One region of the Lentzea sp. NPDC036955 genome, then DNA from elsewhere that is predicted to be linked to it. Evidence: riboswitches for the same ligand, from Rfam matches in the RefSeq annotation. Region 1 holds a riboswitch; each other region holds the start of a gene.
What was found. A riboswitch is a leader RNA that binds a small molecule or an ion and turns the genes downstream of it on or off. The one in region 1 is predicted to bind S-adenosylmethionine.

Region 1 (7,123 bases):
GGTGACCTCGTCGGCCAGGGACAGCGCCTGGAAGATGGTCACCAGGTCGTGGTAGCCGTCCGGTCGCACGTCGCCGACGGCCAGGTGCAGGTTGACCTTGGCCGGGACGCGGACCGTGACCGGAGGGGGAACGACAGCGAGCACCTCGTCAGCCTACGGGCGATCGGCGTGTGCGGACTCCTCCCCCGGTCACCACGGGCCTCAGACCGGGATGACGGAGCCGTTGAAGGTCTGCTTGATGTAGTCCTTGACCTGCTGCGACGCCAGCAGCTCGGCGAGGTCCCTGATCCGCTTGTCGTCCTTGAGCTCGCTGCGGGTGACGAGGCCGTTGGCGTTGGGGTTGCCCTCGGCCTTCTCCAGCACCAGCGCGTCGGTGGCGGGCTTGAGCTGCGCGTCGATGGCGTAGTTGCCGTTGATCACCGCGGCGTCGGTGTCCTCCAGCGAGCGCGGCAGCTGGGCCGCCTCCAGGGGCACGAACTGCAGGTTCTTCGGGTTCTCCGCGACGTCGCGGACGGTCGGCTGGTCCACGGCCTTGAGCTTGATCAGGCCGTTGGCCTCCAGCAGCTTCAGGCCGCGGCCCTCGTTGGTGGCGTCGTTGGCGACCGCGACCTTGGCGTTCTGCGGCAGCTCGTCGACCTTCTTGACCTTCTTGGAGTACAGGCCCAGCGGCTCGACGTGCACGCCCTCGACCCACTCGACCTTCGCGCCGCTCTCCTTCGTGAACGTCGCCAGGTACGGGACGGTCTGGAAGTAGTTGGCGTCGAGCGAGCCGTCGACCAGTGCCGTGTTCGGCTGGATGTAGTCGGTGAACTCGACGACCTCGATCTTCAGGCCCTTGGAGGCCGCGAGGTTGTCGGCGACGTACTTGAGGATCTGCGCGTGCGGGACCGGCGAGACGCCGACCTTCAGCGTGTCCGAAGCGGACGAACCACCGGACGAGCAGGCGGACAGAGCGGTCAAACCGGTCAAAGCGGCAGCGATGAGGGCAGCACGAATGCGCATGACGTTCCTTTTGAGAATTGCTACTGGGTCAGACGGAGGCGTGCCGGCGTCGGTCCGACGCACGGGCGGCACGGGTGAAGCCGAACTGGATCACGGTGGTGAGCACGGCGAGCCACGCCACGGTGCTCCACAGGATCCGGTCGTTGAAGCGCTGGTAGCCCTCGCGGATGGCCAGGTCGCCGAGGCCACCGCCGCCGATCACGCCCGCCATGGCCGAGTAGCCGATGAGGGCGATGACCGTGACGCCGATGGCGTTGATGAGCGCCGGCAACGACTCGCGGATGAGCACGCTGCGCACGATCCTGAGCGTCGAGGCACCGGTCGTGATCGCGGCCTCGACCACGGTCACGTGCACCTCGGACAGGATGTTCTGCACGAGCCGCCCGACGAACGGGATCGCTCCCACGGCCAGCGGCACGATGACCGCCGTGCTGCCGATGGACCCGCCGACGATCAGGCGGGTCACGGACGTGAGGGCGACGAGCAGCACGATGAACGGCATCGAGCGGCCCAGGTCGGTGACGAAGCTGAGGGCCCTGTGCACCGCGGCGTTCGGCCGCAGCCCGCCCTTGGCGGTGAGCTGCAGCCAGACCCCGACGGGAACTCCGAGAACTGTGGCGATCACGGTGGAGACGCCGACCATGTACAGCGTCTCCCCGGTGGCCTCGACGAGGTAGCTCACCACGTCGGACCAGGGTGTTGCAGACCTCACGCAGCTACTCCCTGCGGCCCCTTCAGGGACCTCTGAACCGCGCCGCCGGCCTCACCGATCCACTCCAGCGCCGAGTCGGACCGCTCGCCGTTCAGGCCGAGGCGGAACCGCGCGACGGGGGTCTCGCCGAGGCGGGTGAGCCCGCCGCCGACGATGTTCAGCTCGACGCCGAACCGGTGCGCGGCCTCGGGCAGCAGCGCGCCGACCGCGGCGAACCCGACGAGCACGACGTCCGCGACGCGGTCGTAGGCGTTCTCGTTGATCGGGTTCAGGTCGACGGCGGGCAGCAGCGCGGAGCTCGTACGGCTGGCGGCGTTGTTGACGAGGTCGAGCACCTTGCCGTGCTCGACGACCTGGCCCTGCTCCAGGACCGCGACGTCATCGCAGATCTTGCGGACCACACCCATGTCGTGCGTGACGACGAGGACGGTCACACCCAGCTCTGCGCGCGCACGGTCGAGCACCGCCAGCACGGACCCGGTGGTCTCCGGGTCGAGTGCGCTGGTGGGCTCGTCGGCCAGCAGGACGGACGGGTTGGCGGCGAGGGCGCGCGCAACGGCGATGCGCTGGCGCTGCCCACCGGAGAGCTGGTCGGGGTAGGTGGCGGCCTTGTCGGTGAGCCCGACGAGGTCCAGCAGCTCGCCCACGCGGGTGCGCCGCTGCGGTCCCGGCACGCCGGCGGACTCCAGCGGCAACGCGATGTTGCCGGCCGCGGTCCGCTGCCGCAGCAGCGAGTCCCCTTGCGGCACAACGCCGATCTGCCGGCGGGCGGCACGCAGCGCCGAGCCGTCGAGCGAGGTGATGTCGGTGCCGTCGACGCGGATCGCACCCGAGTCGGGGCGCTCCAGCAGTGCGACGCAGCGGGCCAGCGTGGACTTGCCGGCGCCGCTCGGGCCGACGACGCCGAGCACGGTGCCGGCCTGGACGTCGAGGGTGACGCCGTTCAGCGCGTTGACACCCTGGAAGGACTTGGTGAGGTTTTCGACAGTGATCACTTCTGCTCCACGGCTGCGCGCGACGGCGCACGCTCCCGTTGTGCGGGGGTGCGCGGTCGAAGTTCTGCTCAGGTGTGTGCGCCACTCAGCGACCGAGTGCGCGTCAAAGGACTTTGAGAAGGCGCCTTAGACGAGGTGGCGACGACATGCAGAAGCGGTGCGACGGCACTGGTCGACGACTCGACGGCGCGTCAGCATTCGCGAGGTACCCACGTGATCCTCCATCGGTCCTGGCGTTAGCACCTGCCCGCATCCAGCGGGTGGTTGCTGCGACGTCGTAGAGCCAGGTCTCTCAGTCGCTCCGGATGGCAGTTAGCAGTCAACCGGACGGACGTTCGGTTGCGCAAGCCAGATTCGGATTCGTTCGACAGATCACACTGTTGGCCGAAGGATCGCCGGATCAGACCTCGGCGATCCGGACAAAGTCGATCACGCTCAACTGCTCGCCCCTGACCTGGGGATCGATGCCCGCTTCGGCCAGCAGTTCGTCGACGTGCGGCGTGTAGCTCTTGAGGGCGGCCCTGAGGGTCTTGCGGCGTTGCGCGAAGGCCGTGTCGACGATCTTGAACAGCTTGTTCTTGTCCACTGTGGACAACAGCTTTTCGTGGCGCTGGAAGGCAACCAGCCCGGAGTCGACGTTGGGCGCGGGCCAGAAGACGTTGCGCCCGACCGACCCCGCCTTGCGCGCGTCGGCGTACCAGGCGAGCTTCACGCTGGGCACCCCGTAGACCTTGCTGCCGGGCTTCGCCGCCATCCGGTCGGCGACCTCCGCCTGGACCATGACGAGCCCCTTGCGCAGGCTCGGCAGCTCGTGCAGGAGGTGCAGCACCACGGGCACCGCGACGTTGTACGGCAGGTTGGCGACGATCGCGGTCGGTTGTACCGGCAGGTCCTCTTGGGTGACTTTCATGGCGTCCTTGAGGACCACGTGGAGCTTGCCGGCGTTGGCCGGGTCGTGCTCCTGGACCGTCTGGGGCAGCCGGTGCGCCAACGGCGGGTCGATCTCGACCGCGACCACCTCAGCGGCCGCCGGGAGGAGCGCGAGGGTCAGCGAGCCCAGGCCGGGGCCGACCTCCAGGACGACGTCCTCGTCGGTCAGACCGGCGGCGGCGACGATCTTGCGGACCGTGTTGGGGTCGTGCACGAAGTTCTGGCCCAGCTTCTTGGTCGGGCGGATGCCCAGCTCTTCAGCTAGACGGCGGACTTCGGCGGGTCCCAACAGGCTCACCGGGGCATTGTCTCAGGTCACCCACCAAAGACCTCAGGTTGCCCACCGAAGACCTCAAGTCACCCACCGAAGACCCCCGCCCCCTGCTGCGACGAGTGCACGCGGGGAGCTTTCGTACTCACCTGGAGTACGAAAGGTCCCCGCGTGCGGTCAAGCAGAGGGGAGGGATGGGTGGGGAGGCGGGGTTACGGCAGGCCGAGCTTCGCGCGGCAGCCGGGCCACGCGGAGTACGTGCCGCCACGGCCGTCGCGGAGCTTGGTGGCGATGGCGATCTGCTGTTCGCGGGTCGCCTGGTGCGGCAGGGCCGCGTAGGCGGTGCCGCCGTAGGCCGCCCAGGTGCTCGCGTTGAACTGGAGGCCGCCGTAGTAGCCGTTGCCGGTGTTGATGGCCCAGTTGCCGCCGGCCTCGCACTTGGCCAGGCGGTCCCAGACCTCGCCGTCGGGGAGGGGCTTGGTGCCGACCGCGATCTTCTTCGGCTTCGGCTCCTTGGTGACCTTGCCGCCGATCTTCTCGCGGTTGATCTCCTTGCCGTTCTTCACCGTCACGCGGTAGGTGGAGATCTGCTCGCCGGCCTCGCCGGGCTCCAGGACCTTCTGCTGACCCTGGTTCAGGGTCGGGTCGTTGGTCTTCTCGACGGGCGGGGCGACCGGCTCGTTCACGTTGATGACCGTGACGCCGGTGCGGGAGATGTAGACCTCGGCGCCGGAGGCCAGGCGCACGTCGGTGCCGGCCTGGACCGCGTCCTCGGGACCGAGGGTGAGGTTCTCGCTCTTCAGCAGCTCGTCGACGGTGACGGCGGTGGTCTGGACCTCGCGGACCGGGTTCGCGCCGTCGAAGAGCTTGACGACCTTGCGGGTCTTCACCTCGAGGTTCATGCCGTCGAGGGGGACCTCGGAGCCGGTGGGCGCGGAGAACCACGAGCCGTCGACCGGGACGCCGAGCTGCTTGGCGGCCTCCTCGACGGTGACCGAGCGGACCCAGTCCTCACGGGACTGGCCGTCGACGCTCATCTTGAGCAGGCGGCCGCGGTCGAGGGTGATCTTGCCGCCGTCGGAGATCGGGGCGTTGAGCGACGGGGACAGCGCGTCGTGCTCGCCGACCCTGATGCCCTCCTCCGCGAGGACCTCGCCGACCGTGCCCTCGTAGGAGTGGACGGTCGAGGTGATGCCGTCGATGTCCACGGCCACGGACTTGTCCATCGCCATCGCGGTCACGCCACCGCCGGAGATGGAGACCAGGACCGCGGCGACCGCACCCTTGAGGAAGCGGCGCTTCCAGGACGAGACGGCCGTGACGAGGAGCTGCGGGTCCTCCTTCTCCTCTTCCTCCGTGGGGAGGACGAGGGGCGGCATGATCGTCGTCTCGGCGTTGATGAGCCGGATCAGCTCGTCGACGTCGACGTTCGCCGTCGCGAGGAGCTCGTCGGCGTCAGGGCCGAGCACCTCGAGCACGTCCGCGGGCGAGATCGTCAGCGCACCGGCGGGGAAGCTCGGGTGGGGGTCGGCCACCGCGACCGCGGTGTTCCCGACCGGCGTGAACCAGTCGGTGTCCTCGTTGAAGTCGTACGGAGCGGCAGTTCTGTCGCTACCAGACAAGGGTCGATACCTCCATTGCGGAAGCTCCGAGGCCACCGCACAGTTGGCGTTGACAAGATCATTCGAGTTGCAGCTCGAAGGTTCCCGGCAACTCCTCCTACGTGGTCTCGCTGCTTCGCGCTTCCGGCTTGGGACCCGCCCCGACTGCGGGCGTGCTCCGAACCGACAGGGTCGGTTCAGGTGGCACGGTCACGGGACAGTAACGGGGCAGCCGACGTTGCGCAAACACCCCCACCGATGTTGTGACCTCAGTCACCCGTAGAGGTAGGAACCCTTTGCTCCGTTCGTCTCAAGTCGCATCTCAGTGGCCAAGCCCGAAGAGTCGTTGAGCAGTACGGGTGACGGCGGCAGCGAGTTCAGAAAGATCTTCGCCACGCAGGGTGGCCAAGGCCCGAACTGTGTAATTCACACAATAGGGTTCGTTCGGCCGCCCCCGGAACGGGTGGGGCGTCAGGAAAGGCGCGTCCGTCTCGACGAGCAGCTGATCCTGCGGCACCAGCCGGGCCGCCTCCTGCAGGGCACGGGAGTTCTTGAACGTCACCGGGCCCGCGAACGACAGCACGTACCCCGCGTCCACGCACCGGCGCGCGAAGTCCGCGTCACCGGAGAAGCAGTGGAAGACCACTGTGGACGGTGCACCCTCGGCGTCGAGCACCTTGAGGACGTCCTCGTGCGCGTCCCGGTCGTGGATCATCAACGGCTTCCCGACGCGCTTGGAAAGGTCGATGTGCCAACGGAAAGCGTCTTGCTGCGCGGCCGGCGGCGAGTAGTCCCAGTAGTAGTCGAGACCGGTCTCGCCGATCGCCACGACGCGGTCGAACCGGGCCAGCCGCTCCAGCTCGGCCTTCTCCGCGTCGCCGAACGCGGCGGTGCGGGTCGGGTGGACCGCCACGGCCGCGTAGACCCGCGGGTCCCAGGTGGACGCCTCCGCGGCCCACTGCGCGGACTTCAGGTCGTCCGCGACCGTCACGACGTGCGAGACGCCGGCGGCCTCCGCCCGGTCCAGCAGCACGGCCACGTCGGCGGCGTCGACGGCACCGCACGCGTCGAGATGGGTGTGGGCGTCGACCACCGGCACCGGAAGGGCTTCCGGCACCGGCGGTCGTTCCCGCTTCTCCGCCACTAGTCGGTGACGATCGGGGCCCACTCGGGCCCGGTCTCGCCCAGCTTCGGGTCGAGCTTCGCGAACAGCGGCGAGGGCTTCTGCAGCGGCCGGCCGACCTCGATCGGCGTCGACTCCCACTTCGCCTGCTCGCCCGCGTAGTCACCGGTCAGCACCGGGTACGAGCGGTCGGGCACGTCGAGGTCGGTGACCTCGTCCATCGACGGCTGCGCGGCCCACACGCCCGTGCCGCCCAGCGCCTCGTGCACCTGCTGCGCCGAGTGCGGCAGGAACGGCGTCATGAGCGTGTTCGCGTCCTGCACGACCTGCAACGCCGTGTGCAGCACGGAGTCGCGGCGGTCCGGGTCGTCCTTGAGCTTCCACGGCTCCTGGTCGGACAGGTACTTGTTCGCCAGCGAGATCACGCGCATGGCCTCGCCGGAGGCCTGCTTGAACCGCGAGCGGCGCAGGTGCGCGCCGACCGTGTCG
Region 2 (7,123 bases), on a different contig from region 1:
AGGCGTTTCAGCAGTATTGAACCGCTTCCACGGCGTTCGTGCTGTCAGCTCGTGCCGACCAGGCCGGGTTCACGGTGCGCTGAGCTGGCCTGATATCCTTCGTCGTCGTGAACGCGCGGCGCTCCGCCGTGGAGGAGAGCCGGCTCTCGCCGGTGCCGACCAAGCGCGTCACGAACTCCGGTTTCGACACAGAAGGGTGATGTCGCATGGCGAACATCAAGTCCCAGCTCAAGCGGATCAAGACCAACGAGAAGGCGCGCCTGCGCAACAAGTCGGTCAAGTCGTCCCTCAAGACGGCCATCCGCAAGTTCCGCGAGGCTGCCGAGGCCGGTGACAAGGCGAAGGCCCTGGAGCTGCTGCAGGACGCGTCCCGCAAGCTCGACAAGGCCGCCACCAAGGGCGTCATCCACGCCAACCAGGCCGCCAACAAGAAGTCGGCGATGGCGCTGCGCGCGAACCAGCTCGAGGGCTGATTCCGCTCACCTCAGAGCCGTCGGGAAGGGCTCGCTCCTCGTGGAGCGGGCCCTTTTCGCTGTTCTGGTGGGGATGAGGGCCATGGAGTCGCTCCACGCATTCACCTCATTGGGCTTCACGACGCGCCGCTCCGTGCGGAAGCTGGCGCGGCACGGTCAATTCCGGTGCGTGGACGGTTCCGCGGGAACGCCGCGAGGGTGCTACCGGCGGCCGTGTGCCGCCACGATCCGCAGCACGGCGCGCTCCAGCGCGTAGTCGGCGTCGGCGGCCACGCCCTTCACGTCGGCGTTGAGCCCCGCGACCACCTGCATCGCGTCCGCGAGACCCGCCTGCTCCCAGCCGCGGGCCTGCGCCTGAGCTTTCTTGATCTTCCACGGCGGCATGCCGAGCGGACCGGCCAGGCTGAACGGGTCGGCCCGGCCCACCGCGGAGACGCGTGCGACCGTGCGCACCGCGTCCGCCAGCGCGTCGGCGACCAGCACGTGCGGCACCCCGAGCTGCATGGCCCACCGCAACGACTCCATCGCGCCCGCACGGTCACCGGTGACGGCCTTCTCCGCGACGGCGAACCCGGTCACCTCGGCCTTGCCCTGGTGGTAGCGGCGGATCTCCTCGACCGTCACCTTGCCGTCGGTGTCCGACACCAGCTGCGAGGCCGCCGCGGCGAGCTCGCGCAGGTTCGTGCCCACGGCGTCGATGAGCGTCGCGACCGCCTCGGGGTCGATCTTGCCGCCTGCCTGCCGCACCTCGTTGCGCACGAACGCCTCGCGCTCGGCCGACTTGGTGACCTTGCCGCACTCGGTGACCGCCGCACCGGCCTTCTTCAGCTGGCCGGGCAGGTCCTTGGCCGCCTTGCTGCGGCCGCCACCGGTGTGCACGACGACGAGCGTCACCCCGTCCGCGGGCGCCTTGAGGTAGGAGAGCACCGTGTCGGCGATCTCCTTGCTGATGTCCTGCGCGTTCTGCAGGACGATCACCCGGCCCTCGGCGAACAGCGACGGGCTCACCAGCTCGGCGAGCTCCGGCGGCGTGAGATCGCTCACCTGCACGCGGGTCAGGTCGGCCGACGCGTCGACCGCGCGCGCGGCCTCGAGTGCCGCCCGAACTGCGCGTTCGACCAGCAACTCCTCCTCGCCGACGACGAGGTGCAGTGACTCCGGTGCGCTCACGCTCCGCATCCTCCCACGTCCCGAATCGTGGACGTTTGTGGCCGAGCGGCGGAGACGTGCCGTACGTTGGTGGCCACAACTGAACACCGCTCATCCAGAGGGGCAGAGGGACCGGCCCGAAGAAGCCCCGGCAACCGGCGTCAGCGCTATGCGCAGACGATCACGGTGCCAATTCCGACCCGTTCGATTTCGCGGGAAAGATGAGGAGATACCTCGCGATGACTGCTGTCACTGTGCCCACGAGCACCAAGTTCGACCTCGGCCCCGCCCGCGCGCTGCTGTGCCGTGAGTGCGGAAATGAGACCCCTCTCGCTCCGGAATACGCCTGTCTCGAGTGTTTCGGGCCGCTGGAAGTGGCCTACGACTTCGGCAGGGTGCGGCGCGAGGACATCGAGGCCGGCCCCCGTTCAATCTGGCGCTACCGCGGCCTTCTGCCCGTTCCGTCCACTGTGGAACAGCACCCGAACACCGACCCCGGCGGCACCCGCCTGGTCGAGGCCGACCGCCTCGCGAAGGCGCTGGGCGTCCGCAAGGTCTGGGTGAAGGACGACACCGGCAACCCCACCCACTCCTTCAAGGACCGCGTGGTCGGCGTGGCACTGGCCGCCGCCCGCGAGCTCGGCTTCAAGGTCCTGGCCTGCCCCTCCACCGGCAACCTCGCCAACGCCGTCGCCGCGGCCGCCGCCCGCGCCGGCTGGGAGTCCGTCGTACTGGTCCCCTCCTCCCTGGAACGCGCCAAGATCCTCATGAGCGCCGTCTACGAGGGCGCCCTGATCGCCGTCGACGGCAACTACGACGACGTCAACCGCCTCGCCCAGGAGCTCGCCGCGGAGCACGAGGACTGGGCGTTCGTGAACGTCAACGTCCGCCCGTACTACGCGGAGGGCTCCAAGACCCTCGGCTACGAGGTCGCCGAGCAGCTCGGCTGGCGCCTGCCCGACCAGATCGTCGTGCCGGTCGCCTCCGGCTCCCAGCTCACCAAGATCGACAAGGCCTTCCGCGAGCTCGGCCAGCTCGACCTCGTCGAGGCCTCCCCGTACCGCGTGTTCGGCGCCCAGGCCACCGGCTGCTCGCCCGTGTCCACCGCCTTCAAGGACGGCCACGACGTCATCCGCCCGGTCCGCCCCGACACCATCGCCCGCTCGCTGGCGATCGGTGCCCCCGCCGACGGCCCGTACGTGCTCGACACGGTCCGCCGCACCAACGGCGCCATCGAGGACGTGACCGACGAAGAGGTCGTCGAGGGCATCAAGCTCCTCGCCCGCACCGAGGGCATCTTCGCCGAGACCGCCGGCGGCGTGACCGTGGCGACGGCGAAGAAGCTGATCGAGACGGGCCAGCTCGACCCCGACGGCGAGACCGTCCTGCTGATCACCGGTGACGGCCTCAAGACCCTCGACGCCCTCGGCGACACGATCGGCCCGCGCGCCACTGTGCCGCCGTCGGCCGAGGCCGTGCTCAAGGCACTGGGCTAGGTCGTTCGTTCAGCAGATCACCTCCTCCCGGTCCGGGGACGTCCGCGTCCCCGGACCGCGTCGTTTCACGCGGTGAGCGTCAGAGGGTGATCGCGGCCGACTTCGTCCAGCCCGTGCGCGGGAAGCGGCGCAGCTCGTCGCGAACGTGCGGGCCGACCGGTTCCACCTCGGCGCGCCAGGCCACGATCCGTTGCGGCCACGGGGCTTCTGCTTTGAGGGCGTTGTAGTGGTACTCGTGCCAGACGTCCGGGGCGATGCGCATGCCGTCGTCGAACACGTGCTCGGCGACGAGGTCGTAGGCGGCGTCCGCGTCGGCGGCCTCCGTGGGTGGCAGCACGTGCGTGGCGCGGGCGCGGTAGGTGATGGCGCGGCTGCCGTCCTCCAGCGTTTCGCAGAGGTAGTAGGCGAAGTCGGGCTTCAGTTCGTCGTGCGGCCACTGGGTGGCGGGGTAACCGGGCTGCCACATCGCCCAGGCGAAACCGGGCGTGCCGCCGGGAATCGGGTAGCGCGCGTTGTGGAGCCTGATCCAGACCTGGTCCATCTTCCTTCTCCTTTTCCTTCGTACGACTCGGCTTCCTGGCAACACCGCCAGGTCGCCGTCCTTGTCCGTGCGCAACACCAGGGCGCCACCCGCCCGCAGCGCGTCGATCACCTGCGGGCTCGGGTGCCCGTAGCGGTTGCCGGTGCCGACGCTCACCAGTGCGACCCGCGGTCGCACGCGTTCCAGGAACGCGGGCAACGAGGAACGTGAGCCGTGGTGGGGCACCTTGAGCACCTCGGCCCCCAGGTCCCGCTCCCCCAGCAACGCGGCCTGGCCGGCCAGTTCGACGTCACCGGTGAGCAGCACCCGGCCCGCGGGTGTGGTGGCCCGCAGTACGAGCGAGTAGTCGTTCACGACCGTGTTCGTCTCAGCGACGACCGGTTGCCGCCGCGGGCCCAGCACCTCTAGTTCCAGTCCCGGCCAGGCGAACCGCTCACCCGCCTTCGGTTCCAGCACCCGCACGCCGTTCGCGCGCGCCTGCTCGTTGACCTCCTTCCACGCCCACGCCGGCTCCTTGAGCGGTCCCACCGCCACCGCGCCCACCGCACGCCCGGCGAGCACCGCCTGCAGGCCGCCGATGTGGTCGGCGTGCAGGTGCGACAGCACGATCAGCGGGATCCGCGTGATCCCCAACGTCCTCAGGCACCGGTCGATCGCGCCGGGGTCGGGCCCGGTGTCGACCACGACCGCGCGGTCGGCCTCCGCAGTGGCCAGCACGAGCGCGTCGCCCTGGCCGACGTCGCAGCTCACGACCTTCCAGCCGGCCGGTGGCCACATCGGCGCGATGGTCCGCATCGGCACCAGCGCCACAAAGCCGCCGACGAGGAGCGCGACCGTCAGCACCCGCGTCTTCTTGTTGCGCAACAACAGGAAGACGATCGCCGTGACCACCGCCAGCGCGAGCCCGCCGACCCAGCCCTCCGGCCAGCTCAGCGACGCACCCGGCACCGTCGCCGCGTGCCGCCCGACCAGGACCAGCCACGTCACGGCCGGCCCGGCCACGTGCACCACCACCTCGGCAGCCGGTGGGAACAGCGGCGCGATGACCGCCGCCACCACACCCAGCACCGTCGCGGGTGCCACCACCGGTGCGACGGCCAGGTTCGCGAGCACCGACACGAGGCTGATCTGCCCCGACAACCCGACCACGAGCGGAGCCGTCGCGAGGCTGGCGACCGCGGGCACGGCAAGTGCTTCGGCGAACCCTTGCGGCACACCGCGTTCCTTCAGCCTGCGTGCCCATCTCGGTGCCACGAGCACCAACGCCGCCGTGGCCGTCACGGACAACGCGAACCCGGGATCGGCTCCCAGCGCCGGATCGACGAGCACCAGGACGAGCACCGTCGTCGCCAACGACGGCAGCGCTGACCGTTCGCGGCCGATGAACAGCGCCAGCAACGCGACGGCACCCATCACCGCGGCCCGCAGCACGCTCGGCTCGGGACCGGCCAGGGCCACAAACCCCACGAGTGCCACCAACGCACCCACCGCCGCCTTGCGCGGACCGGTCTTCCGCAGCAGCAGGTAGACCGCGCCGCAGACGATGGCCAGGTTCGCGCCGCTCACCGCGAGCAGGTGGGCCAGGCCCGCTGTCCGGAACTCATCGACGACGCGCGGCACCATGTGCTCGGTGTCGCCCACCACCAACGCGGGCAGCAGTCCCGCCTCCTCCTCGCCGAGGGTGGCGCTGGCCCTGCTCAGGCCGTCGCGGAGGTGGTCGGCCCAGCGCTGCCAGGCCGGTGGCGGCTGCACGTCCGCCGGTGGCCCGCGGACCCGGAGCAGGGCGGAGGTGAGGTCGCCCGGTCTCGGCGGCGCGAGCGAGCCCTTCACCGTGACCCGCTGACCGGGCAGCAGATCACGCCACTGCGCGGCCGGCGCGAGGATGACGACGGTGGCCCCGTTCGCCGTCGCGGTGACGACGACGTGGTCCACCCCGGCCTGGTGCCCGCCGAACCCCGCGGCCCGGATGCCACGCGGTCTCGTGCTCAGCTCCGCGGTCACCGTGGTCGTGCGGCCCTCGTCGGCGGCCAGGCGGAGCGGGTGGGTCTCGGCGCGCAGGACGTGGCTGCCGACCCAGGCACCGGCGATCGGGCCGGCGAGCAGGAGGGCGATCGCGCACGTCTTGGGCCACCACGCCCGGTGCCAGGCGATCAGGCCGACCGCGCCGGCGGACAGTCCGATGAGGACTGCGGCCTGCCAGCTCAGGTAGAGGCCGGACAGGGCCGTTGCCCACACTGCGGTGGCTGCGGGGACCAAGCGGTAGTCGTGGGTTACCGGGTGTCTGCGAGGCATGGTCGGGCCTTCGCTGTCGGGGCGCTTGGGGTGGGGTCGGTGAGGAGGGTGGCGAGTGCGCGGGGGTTGGAGCACCAGGCTCGGCGGCGCCAGGCTCGGCGTTGAGCGAGCAGGACGGCTGTTCCTGTGGACAGTCCGATGAGGACTGCCGTGTGGCGGGTCAGGAACAGGGCGGCCAGGGCGGTTGCCCATACAGCGGCGGTTGCGGGGATTAGGGGGTGGTCGTGGGCTGGGTGTCTGCGGGGCTTAGGTGCGGGAGGTCGGGAGGCGGCCGTGGAGGACCGGGGCGCGAGGGCGGGAGATCGAGGTGCGGCCGTGGGAGACCGGGAGGCGGCGGTGGGAGGCCGGGGCGTGGTGGCAGGGGCACGGCTGGTTGTTGTGCGGGTGCGGGCTCGGCGGTGTGGGAGGCCGTTCGGGGAGAACTCGCGGACGGTGACGAACGGGGTGCGCAGGAGGCCGGAGTACAGGCGGCCGGGGCGGGTGGACTGGTGCCAGATGAGGTCGGGTGCGGGCATGGCGACGATGCAAGGCATGGGAGTTCCTCTCGGCGAGTGCGAGGTGGGCTGTGGAACGCGCGGCGTCGGGCACGGGCGTGGGGCGGAGCGCGGGCGTGGGGTGGAGCGCGGGCGTGAGTGGGACGCGGGCGCGGGTGGGCAGGGCGCGTGGGGCGAGGTGTCGAGCGCCGGGCCTCGGGTGCGGGCCGTCAGCGGGGACGAGGTGCGGGCAGCCAGGGGCGGGCGAGGTCAGCGGGATGGCTGCGGGAGCCCGGCGTCCGGGATGGGGCCAGCGAGTTGGGCCAGCGGGTGGAAGCGCCGGGGGTCAGGTGTGGACCAGGTCGGCGAGTTTCGCGAGCTTGGTGTCGCCGATGCCTTCCACGTCGCGGAGTTCGTCGACGGAGGCGAACGGGCCCTTGCGGGTGCGGTGGTCGACGATGCGCTGGGCGGTGACCGGGCCTACTCCGGGCAGGGAGTCGAGGTCGGTGGCCGAGGCGGTGTTCAGGTTCAGCTTGGCCGGGTGCACGGCCGCGGGTGGGGGTGGGATGCCGACTGCGATCTGTTCGCCGTCGGTCAGTTTGCGGGCCAGGTTGAGGCCGTGGAGGTCGGTGCCGGGGTGGATGCCGCCGGCCAGGCGCAGGGCGTCGGCGACGCGGGCGCCGGAGGTGGCGGTGACGA
Region 3 (7,123 bases), on a different contig from region 1:
GCAGCAGGAACACCGCGAGCACCGGCACCGGCATCCGCGGCCACCCCCACCGGCTCGGAAGTGGCGCGCTGCCACCGGGTTCCGCCCGTCCGGACGCGATGGCGACCGCGAGCCCGGCGGTCCGGTCCCAGAACCGGGTGCGCAGGTCGTGCACCGGCAGACCGGCGAGCTCCTGCGGCAGCACGGCGGCCTCGACCACACCGAGGTGCACGGGAATGCCGCGCTCCAGCGCGCGCGTCCACTCGTGGCGCACGTACGCGGAGGCGAGCGCGGCCGGCGACACCAGCAACAGCAGCGCGTCGGCCTGCTCCAGGCCCTCGTCCAGCGCCGCGGCCCAGTCCGTGCCCGGCCGCAGCCGCTGCACGTCGAGCCACGGGTCGAGGCCGACCCGCGCCCCCAGCACGGCCGCCGCCTCCTCGGCGAAGTGGAACTCCCGCCGTGAGTAGCTGATGAAAACCCGTTGCGCCCCCACCCCGGTCACCGGCCCATGATCGCGGTCGGGCGCCGCCACGAACAGGGGCAAATGCAGCAGGAGTGCACTGGAACCGGGCCACAACGCCGCACGGCCGCACCGGGGCAGGACCCGGTGCGGCCGTGCGGGTGTTCAGAACGCGATCAGGCCGCCGTCGCCCACAGGGTGTAGGCGATCACGTCCGCGTTGCGGTCCAACGCGGTCGCGTTGACGTTGGCCGAGGTGTCGCAGGACCGGTGGTAGCACCGGTCGAACGCGACACCGGAGGAGCCGCCCCACTTCTGCGCCTGGGCCGAGGTCTTGATGCCCTCGGCGCCGGTGAACGTGCCACCGACCGGGATGCCGGCGCGGGCGAACGCGGCGTGGTCGGACCGGCCGCCGACGCTGGTCAGCTCGGTCTGGACGCCGATCGAGGAGAACCCGGCCTGCAGCCGCTGCTGCAGCGCGAGGGAGCCGGAGGGCTGGCCGGACGCGCTGTAGACGAAGTAGCCGGGGTTCGGCGAGCCGGTCATGTCGAAGTTCAGGTAGGTCTTGATCTTCGAACGCTCGGTCGTCGACAGCGAGTTCACGTAGTACGTGGAACCGACCAGGCCGAGCTCCTCCGCGCCCCACCAGGCGAAGCGCAGGTGCTTGGTGGGAGCGAACCCGGTGGCCTTCACCTGGAGGGCGACCTCCAGGATCGAGGCGGAACCGGTGCCGTTGTCGTTGATGCCGGGACCGGCGCTGACGCTGTCGAGGTGACCGCCGAGCATCACGACGTTGTTCGCGTCGCCGCCGGGGTAGTCCGCGATCAGGTTGTAGCCGGTGGCGCCGTTGCTGGTGAACGACTGGACGCGGGTGGTGAAGCCGGCCGCGTCCAGCTTGCCCTTCACCCAGTTCACCGAGGCCAGGTAACCGGGCCTGCCGTGGGCGCGGTTGCCGCCGTTGGCGGTGGCGATCGACTGGAGCTGGTTCAGGTGCGCCTGGACGTTCGCGACGCTGATGTCGGGTGCTGCCAGGACCGCCGGAGCGGCCGCTTGCGCCGGCGCGGTTCCGGCCACCGTCAGGGCGGCCGCCAGCGCGATCAGGATCCTCATGGTTCAACTCCGTGCAGGGTAGGGATTGAGCCACTGATCAACATGCTCTGCCGTGCATGAGCCGCGCTAGGGGCGAAGGTCGGTTTCGCGTCGGATTAGTTCAACTCGGTGGTGATCAACCAGAATGGTCCGGGTGGGTGATGTCACGGTTGTCCTGGGCGTCGGTGCCGCGGTCCTGCTGATCTCCGTGATCGCGGTCCGGGTGTCGATCCGCCTCGGGCTGCCCTCACTCCTGCTGTACCTGGGCATCGGCGTGCTCCTGGGCGAGTCGGTGCTCGGCATCGACTTCGACGACGCCGGCCTCACCCAGTCCCTCGGGATCGCCGCGCTGGTGCTGATCCTGACCGAGGGCGGCCTGACGACCCGGTGGCACGCGGTCAAGACCTCGCTCTGGCTGGGCGTCGCACTGTCCACAGTGGCCGTTGCGGTGAGCGTCGCCATCACCGGAACCGCGCTGCACCACCTGCTGGGCCTCGACTGGCGGATGGCGCTGCTCTGGGGTGCGGTGCTGTCGTCCACGGACGCGGCGGCCGTGTTCAGCGTCCTGCGGTCGCTGGGGGTGGGGGCACGGCTCACCGGCGCGCTCGAACTGGAGTCCGGCCTCAACGACGCGCCCGTCTACATCGCGGTCGTGCTGCTCGCCTCGTCCGACCAGATCTCGTGGACGGCACCGCTGCTGGTGCTCTACGAGCTGGGAGCGGGCGCGCTGATCGGCGTCGCGCTCGGCTGGCTGGGCGGCACGGGACTGCGGCACGCGGCCCTGCCCGCCACCGGCCTCTACCCGCTCGCCACCGTCGCCGTCTGCGTGATCGCCTACACCGCGGGCGACCTGGCGCACGCGTCCGGTTTCCTCGCCACCTACGTCGCCGCGCTGGTCCTGGGCAACGCCCGGCTGCCGCACCGCGCCGACACCCTGTCGTTCGCCGAGGGGCTCGGCTGGCTGGCCCAGATCGGCCTGTTCGTCCTGCTCGGCCTCTACGCCTCGCCGTCCCGGCTGCTCGACGTGCTGGTGCCCGCGCTGATCGCGGGCGTGGTGCTCACGTTCGTGGCGCGCCCGCTGTCGGTGGTGCTGTCGTTGCTGCCGTTCAAGGTGCCGTGGCGGGAACAGGCGTTCCTCTCCTGGTCGGGGCTGCGCGGCGCGGTGCCGATCGTGTTCGCGCTGATCCCGCTCATCCAGGGCGTCGAGGGTGCGCGCGAGCTGGTCGACGCGGTGTTCCTGCTGGTCATCGTCCTCACGGTGGTGCAGGGCACGACGCTGCCGTTCCTCGCGCGGCGGCTCGGGCTGGTCAACGCGAGCGAGCCGCAGGAGGTCCAGGTCGACTCCTCGCCGCTGGACGAGCTCGGCGCCGAGCTGCTGCAGGTGCACATCCAGCGCGGGTCGAAGCTGCACGGCGTCTACATGACCGAGCTGCGCATGCCCACCGGCGCCACGGTGAGCCTCGTGGTGCGCTCGGGCAAGAGCTTCACGCCACTTCCGACGACCCGGCTGCAGACCGGCGACCAGTTGCTCATCGTGACCACAGAAGAGGCGCGCGACGCCACCGAACGGCGGGTTCGCGCCGTGGACCGGGCCGGTCGTTACGCGCGGTGGAAGGGCGAGACCGGCGAATAGTCGGTCCCCGACGCTTCTCACGATGTGATCAGGTGTCGACGGATCGTGACGCGCCCGCTAACGTCGTCTGCAGGTCATGAGAGCCAGCGTCAAGCCCAAGCTTGCTGGCCGGCAACCCTCCAACCGCGGTGGGGTGCCCTTGGTGAGGACCTGGTCCGGCGCGCAGGGCGCCGGTCAAGCGCGGGCCTCCGAGAAGGCCCCCCGGCCCAGGAGGCAGCTCGATGACGCTCGCGATCACCCCGGACACCACCACCAAGGTTCCCGCCGTCGTCGGTTCCGACCTGCGCGTCCCGCTGGTGACCGGAGAGCGCGTCACCTACGCCAACCTCGACCACGCCGCCTCCGCCCCCTGCCTGCGGGAGGTGCGCGACGCCGTCGACGAGCTGCTGCCCTGGTACGCGAGCGTGCACCGCGGCGCCGGCTTCGCCTCCCAGGTGTCGACCCGCGTCTACGAGCAGGCGCGTGACCGCGTCCGGCGGTTCGTGGGCGCCCGCTCCACTGACGCCGTCGTCTTCACCCGCAACACCACTGACGCGCTGAACCTGCTGGCCCGCAGCGTGCCCAAGGGCACCGCAGTCGTGCTGTTCGACAGCGAGCACCACGCCGCGCTGCTGCCCTGGCGCGGGCCGAATGTGCAGCGCATCTCCACTCCTTCCTCGTCCGGCGCGGCACTCGTCGCGCTGGACCGGGCGTTGGCCGCCGCCCCGGTCGGTCCTCGGCTCGTGATCGTCACCGGGGCGTCCAACGTCACGGGGGAGCTGTGGCCGGTCGCCGAGCTCGCGAAGGTCGCCCGCAGGCACGGCGCCCGCATCGCGCTCGACGCCGCGCAGCTCGCCCCGCACCGCCCGATCGACGCCCGTGAGCTGGGCGTGGACTACCTGGCGTTCTCCGGCCACAAGATCTACGCGCCGTTCGGCGCCGGTGTGCTCGTCGGCCGGTCCGACTGGTTGCAGCAGGCCCAGCCTTACCTGGTGGGCGGCGGCGCCACGGCGAAGGTGACCGACCACGGCGACCGGCTCGGCGTCGCGTGGTCCGCGGTGCCGGAGCGGCACGAGGCGGGCAGCCCGAACGTCATCGGCGTGCACGCGCTGGCCGCGGCCTGCGAGATCCTGTCGCGGCACTGGGAGCAGACGATCGCGCACGAGCAGGAGCTGCTGCAGCGGCTGCGGGACGGCCTGCGCGCCATCCCCGGCCTGCGCGAGCTCTCGATCCTCACCGACGTCGACCGCGTGGGCGTCGTGAGCTTCACGGTCCCCGGCTTCGACGCGGGCTTCCTCGCGGCGGCGCTGTCGGCCGAGTACGGCGTCGGCGTGCGTGACGGCGCGTTCTGCGCCCATGTGGTCGTGGGACGTCTGGTGAAGAAGGCCGGTTCGCACGAAGACCGCGCCGTGCGCGCGTCGATCGGTCTCGGGACGACGGCCGAGCACGTGGACCGTTTGGTGGCCGCGCTGCGCACTCTCGTCACCGAAGGTCCGAAGTGGACCTACGCGCAGCGCGACGGCCGCTGGGTGGCCGAGGACGACAGCCGAACCCTGCCGCCGTTCCTCGCGTAGTCCAGGTAGTGGACAATGACCTGGTGAGTGACGAGTCCAAGGCCCCGGCGAAGGCCGCTGACGAGACTGCCGAGGAGCAGCCCAGCGCGCCGGAACCGGTCGCGGAACCGCAGGTCGCGCCTGTGGTGACCGCCGAGGCCGAGGACCGGCGCGAGACCGAGCAGCCCGAGCGGGCGCTGACGGTCTCCGAGCCGGACGCCGAACCCGAGTTCTCGATCACCGGCTCGCTGCCGGAGCCGCGGACCACCTACCTCGCGGTGCTGGCCGCCGGTGTGCTGGCGCTGGACGTCCTCACGAAAGTCCTCTCCGTGGCGTTCCTGGAGCGGTCAGAGCCGATCCAGCTGTTCGGCGGGCTGCTGCACCTGACGTTCGTCCGCAATCCCGGTGCCGCCTTCGGGCTGGCCGAGGGGTGGACGTGGATCCTCGCGCTGATCGCGTTCGGGGTCGTCGGGTTCATCACCTGGATCGCGCGCGACCTGCGCTCGACGCCCTGGGCGGTCGGTCTCGGGCTGGTGCTCGGCGGCGCCGTCGGCAACCTCGCCGACCGGCTGTTCCGCGCGCCCGGCCCGATGCGCGGCCACGTGGTGGACTTCCTGTCGTTGTTCGACCCGTTCGGCCAGGTGTGGCCGGTGTTCAACGTCGCCGACATGGCGATCGTCTGCGGTGGCGCGACGATCATCGTCTTGGCGCTGCTGCAGCACGACTACGACGGGACGGTTCACAAGGAGAAGATCGACGCGTGAGCGGATACCGAACGCTGCCCATTCCCGACGGTCTGGACGGCATGCGCGTCGACGCGGGCCTCGCGAAGCTGCTGGGCCTGTCCCGCACCGCGGTGGCCGCCATCGCCGACGCCGACGACGTGCTGATCGACGGCCGGGTCGTGGGCAAGTCCGACCGGCTCACGGCCGGCGCGATGCTGGAGATCACCCTGCCGGCCCCGCCGCAGCCGGTGACCGTGCAGGCCATCCCGGTCGAGGGCCTGGTCGTGATCCACGAGGACGACGACATCATCGTCGTGGACAAGCCCGTCGGCGTGGCCGTGCACCCCTCGCCGGGCTGGACCGGCCCGACCGTCGTGGGCGGTCTCGCCGCCGCCGGTCACCGGGTCGCGACCTCGGGTGCCGCGGAGCGCCAGGGCGTCGTGCACCGCCTCGACGTCGGCACCACCGGCGTGATGGTCGTCGCGAAGTCCGAGTCGGCGTACTCGGCGCTCAAGCACGCGTTCAAGGAGCGGACCGTCGACAAGGTCTACCACGCGATCGTCCAGGGCCACCCGGACCCGATCAAGGGCACCATCGACGCGCCGATCGACCGGCACCCCAAGCACGACTACAAGTTCGCCGTGATGAACTCCGGCAAGCCGTCGATCACCCACTACGAGGTGATCGAGGCGTTCCGCGCGGCGTCGTTCGTCGAGGTGCACCTGGAGACCGGCCGCACGCACCAGATCCGCGTGCACTTCTCGGCGCTGCACCACCCGTGCGTGGGCGACCTGACCTACGGCGCGGACCCCACGCTGGCCAAGCGGCTCGGCGTGGCGCGGCAGTGGCTGCACGCGCGCCAGCTCGGGTTCCACCACCCCGGCACGGGCGAGTGGGTCACCTACACCTCCGAGTACCCGGCGGACCTCGCCGCGTCCCTGGAGCAGCTGCGCGAGGAAGGCTGAGCGCAGGTCGATTGCGTCTGGGTAAATCACCGGTTGACGACGTTTCATTTGATGTTGATCGGTGCCGCCCATAGCGTTCTCGGCATGAACCTCACCGTCCTCGCCGCCTCCGGCCGCACCGGCCTCGCCCTCACCCGGCAGGCCCTGGCCCGCGGCCACGCGGTCACGGCGATCGCCCGCGATCCCGGCAAGATCGCGCTCGACCACCCGGACCTGCGCAAGGTCGCGGGTGACGTGGCCGACCCGGCGAGCCTCGCCGTCGCCGGGGGCACCGTCGTCCTCTCCGGCCTCGGCACGGACCGGCCCGGTGTCCTGCTCGACGGTGCGAAGGCCGTCGTCGCCGCCGGACCGGAACGGGTCATCTGGCTCGGCGCGTACGGCACCGGCCCGTCGCGCGCGGCCGCCGGTGATGGTGGCCGTGTGCTGGAGGAGTTCCTCGGCGACCGGATCGCCGACAAGGTGGCCGCCGACGAGACCGTCCTCGCCGCCGGTGGCACGGTCTTCCACGCCGGTGTGCTCTCCGACGGGCCGCTCAGCCCCGAGCGGCGCACGGTCGGGCTGGACGCCGCGCCGCCGTTCGACCTCACCGCTCAGGTCAGCCGCGAGACCGTGGCCGCGGCGATGCTCGACGAGGCCGAGTCGCCGCGGTTCCCCGGTGCCGTCGCGCTACCGCTGGACCACCTCGGCGAATGACGCCCGCACCTGCTCGCGCAACCACGCGTGGGCGAGGTCGGAGTCGTA

Region 2: it holds a riboswitch for S-adenosylmethionine, as region 1 does, so the genes downstream of both, thrC (threonine synthase) here and ACZ7CF_RS10860 (methionine ABC transporter ATP-binding protein) in region 1, are expected to answer to the same signal.
Region 3: it holds a riboswitch for S-adenosylmethionine, as region 1 does, so the genes downstream of both, ACZ7CF_RS24780 (aminotransferase class V-fold PLP-dependent enzyme) here and ACZ7CF_RS10860 (methionine ABC transporter ATP-binding protein) in region 1, are expected to answer to the same signal.

Annotation. Positions count from the first base shown of each region.
Region 1 is NZ_JBVJRC010000003.1:353,322-360,444, forward strand. Features, by position in the region: gene ACZ7CF_RS10845 (4-(cytidine 5'-diphospho)-2-C-methyl-D-erythritol kinase) at 1-144, opposite strand, end outside; gene ACZ7CF_RS10850 (MetQ/NlpA family ABC transporter substrate-binding protein) at 202-1,002, opposite strand; gene ACZ7CF_RS10855 (methionine ABC transporter permease) at 1,031-1,714, opposite strand; gene ACZ7CF_RS10860 (methionine ABC transporter ATP-binding protein) at 1,711-2,709, opposite strand; SAM riboswitch class I at 2,928-3,021, opposite strand; gene rsmA (16S rRNA (adenine(1518)-N(6)/adenine(1519)-N(6))-dimethyltransferase RsmA) at 3,110-3,931, opposite strand; gene ACZ7CF_RS10870 (transglycosylase family protein) at 4,123-5,532, opposite strand; gene ACZ7CF_RS10875 (TatD family hydrolase) at 5,834-6,628, opposite strand; gene metG (methionine--tRNA ligase) at 6,655-7,123, opposite strand, start outside.
Region 2 is NZ_JBVJRC010000015.1:197,594-204,716, reverse strand. Features, by position in the region: gene rpsT (30S ribosomal protein S20) at 207-473, shown strand; gene holA (DNA polymerase III subunit delta) at 675-1,652, opposite strand; SAM riboswitch class I at 1,731-1,850, shown strand; gene thrC (threonine synthase) at 1,862-3,118, shown strand; gene ACZ7CF_RS38885 (DNA internalization-related competence protein ComEC/Rec2) at 3,198-5,951, opposite strand; gene ACZ7CF_RS38880 (ComEA family DNA-binding protein) at 6,771-7,123, opposite strand, start outside.
Region 3 is NZ_JBVJRC010000007.1:218,801-225,923, reverse strand. Features, by position in the region: gene ACZ7CF_RS24795 (TIR domain-containing protein) at 1-481, opposite strand, end outside; gene ACZ7CF_RS24790 (M28 family metallopeptidase) at 616-1,548, opposite strand; gene ACZ7CF_RS24785 (potassium/proton antiporter) at 1,682-3,160, shown strand; SAM riboswitch class IV at 3,233-3,347, shown strand; gene ACZ7CF_RS24780 (aminotransferase class V-fold PLP-dependent enzyme) at 3,382-4,713, shown strand; gene lspA (signal peptidase II) at 4,737-5,456, shown strand; gene ACZ7CF_RS24770 (RluA family pseudouridine synthase) at 5,498-6,382, shown strand; gene ACZ7CF_RS24765 (NAD(P)-dependent oxidoreductase) at 6,467-7,075, shown strand; gene ACZ7CF_RS24760 (LysR family transcriptional regulator) at 7,049-7,123, opposite strand, start outside.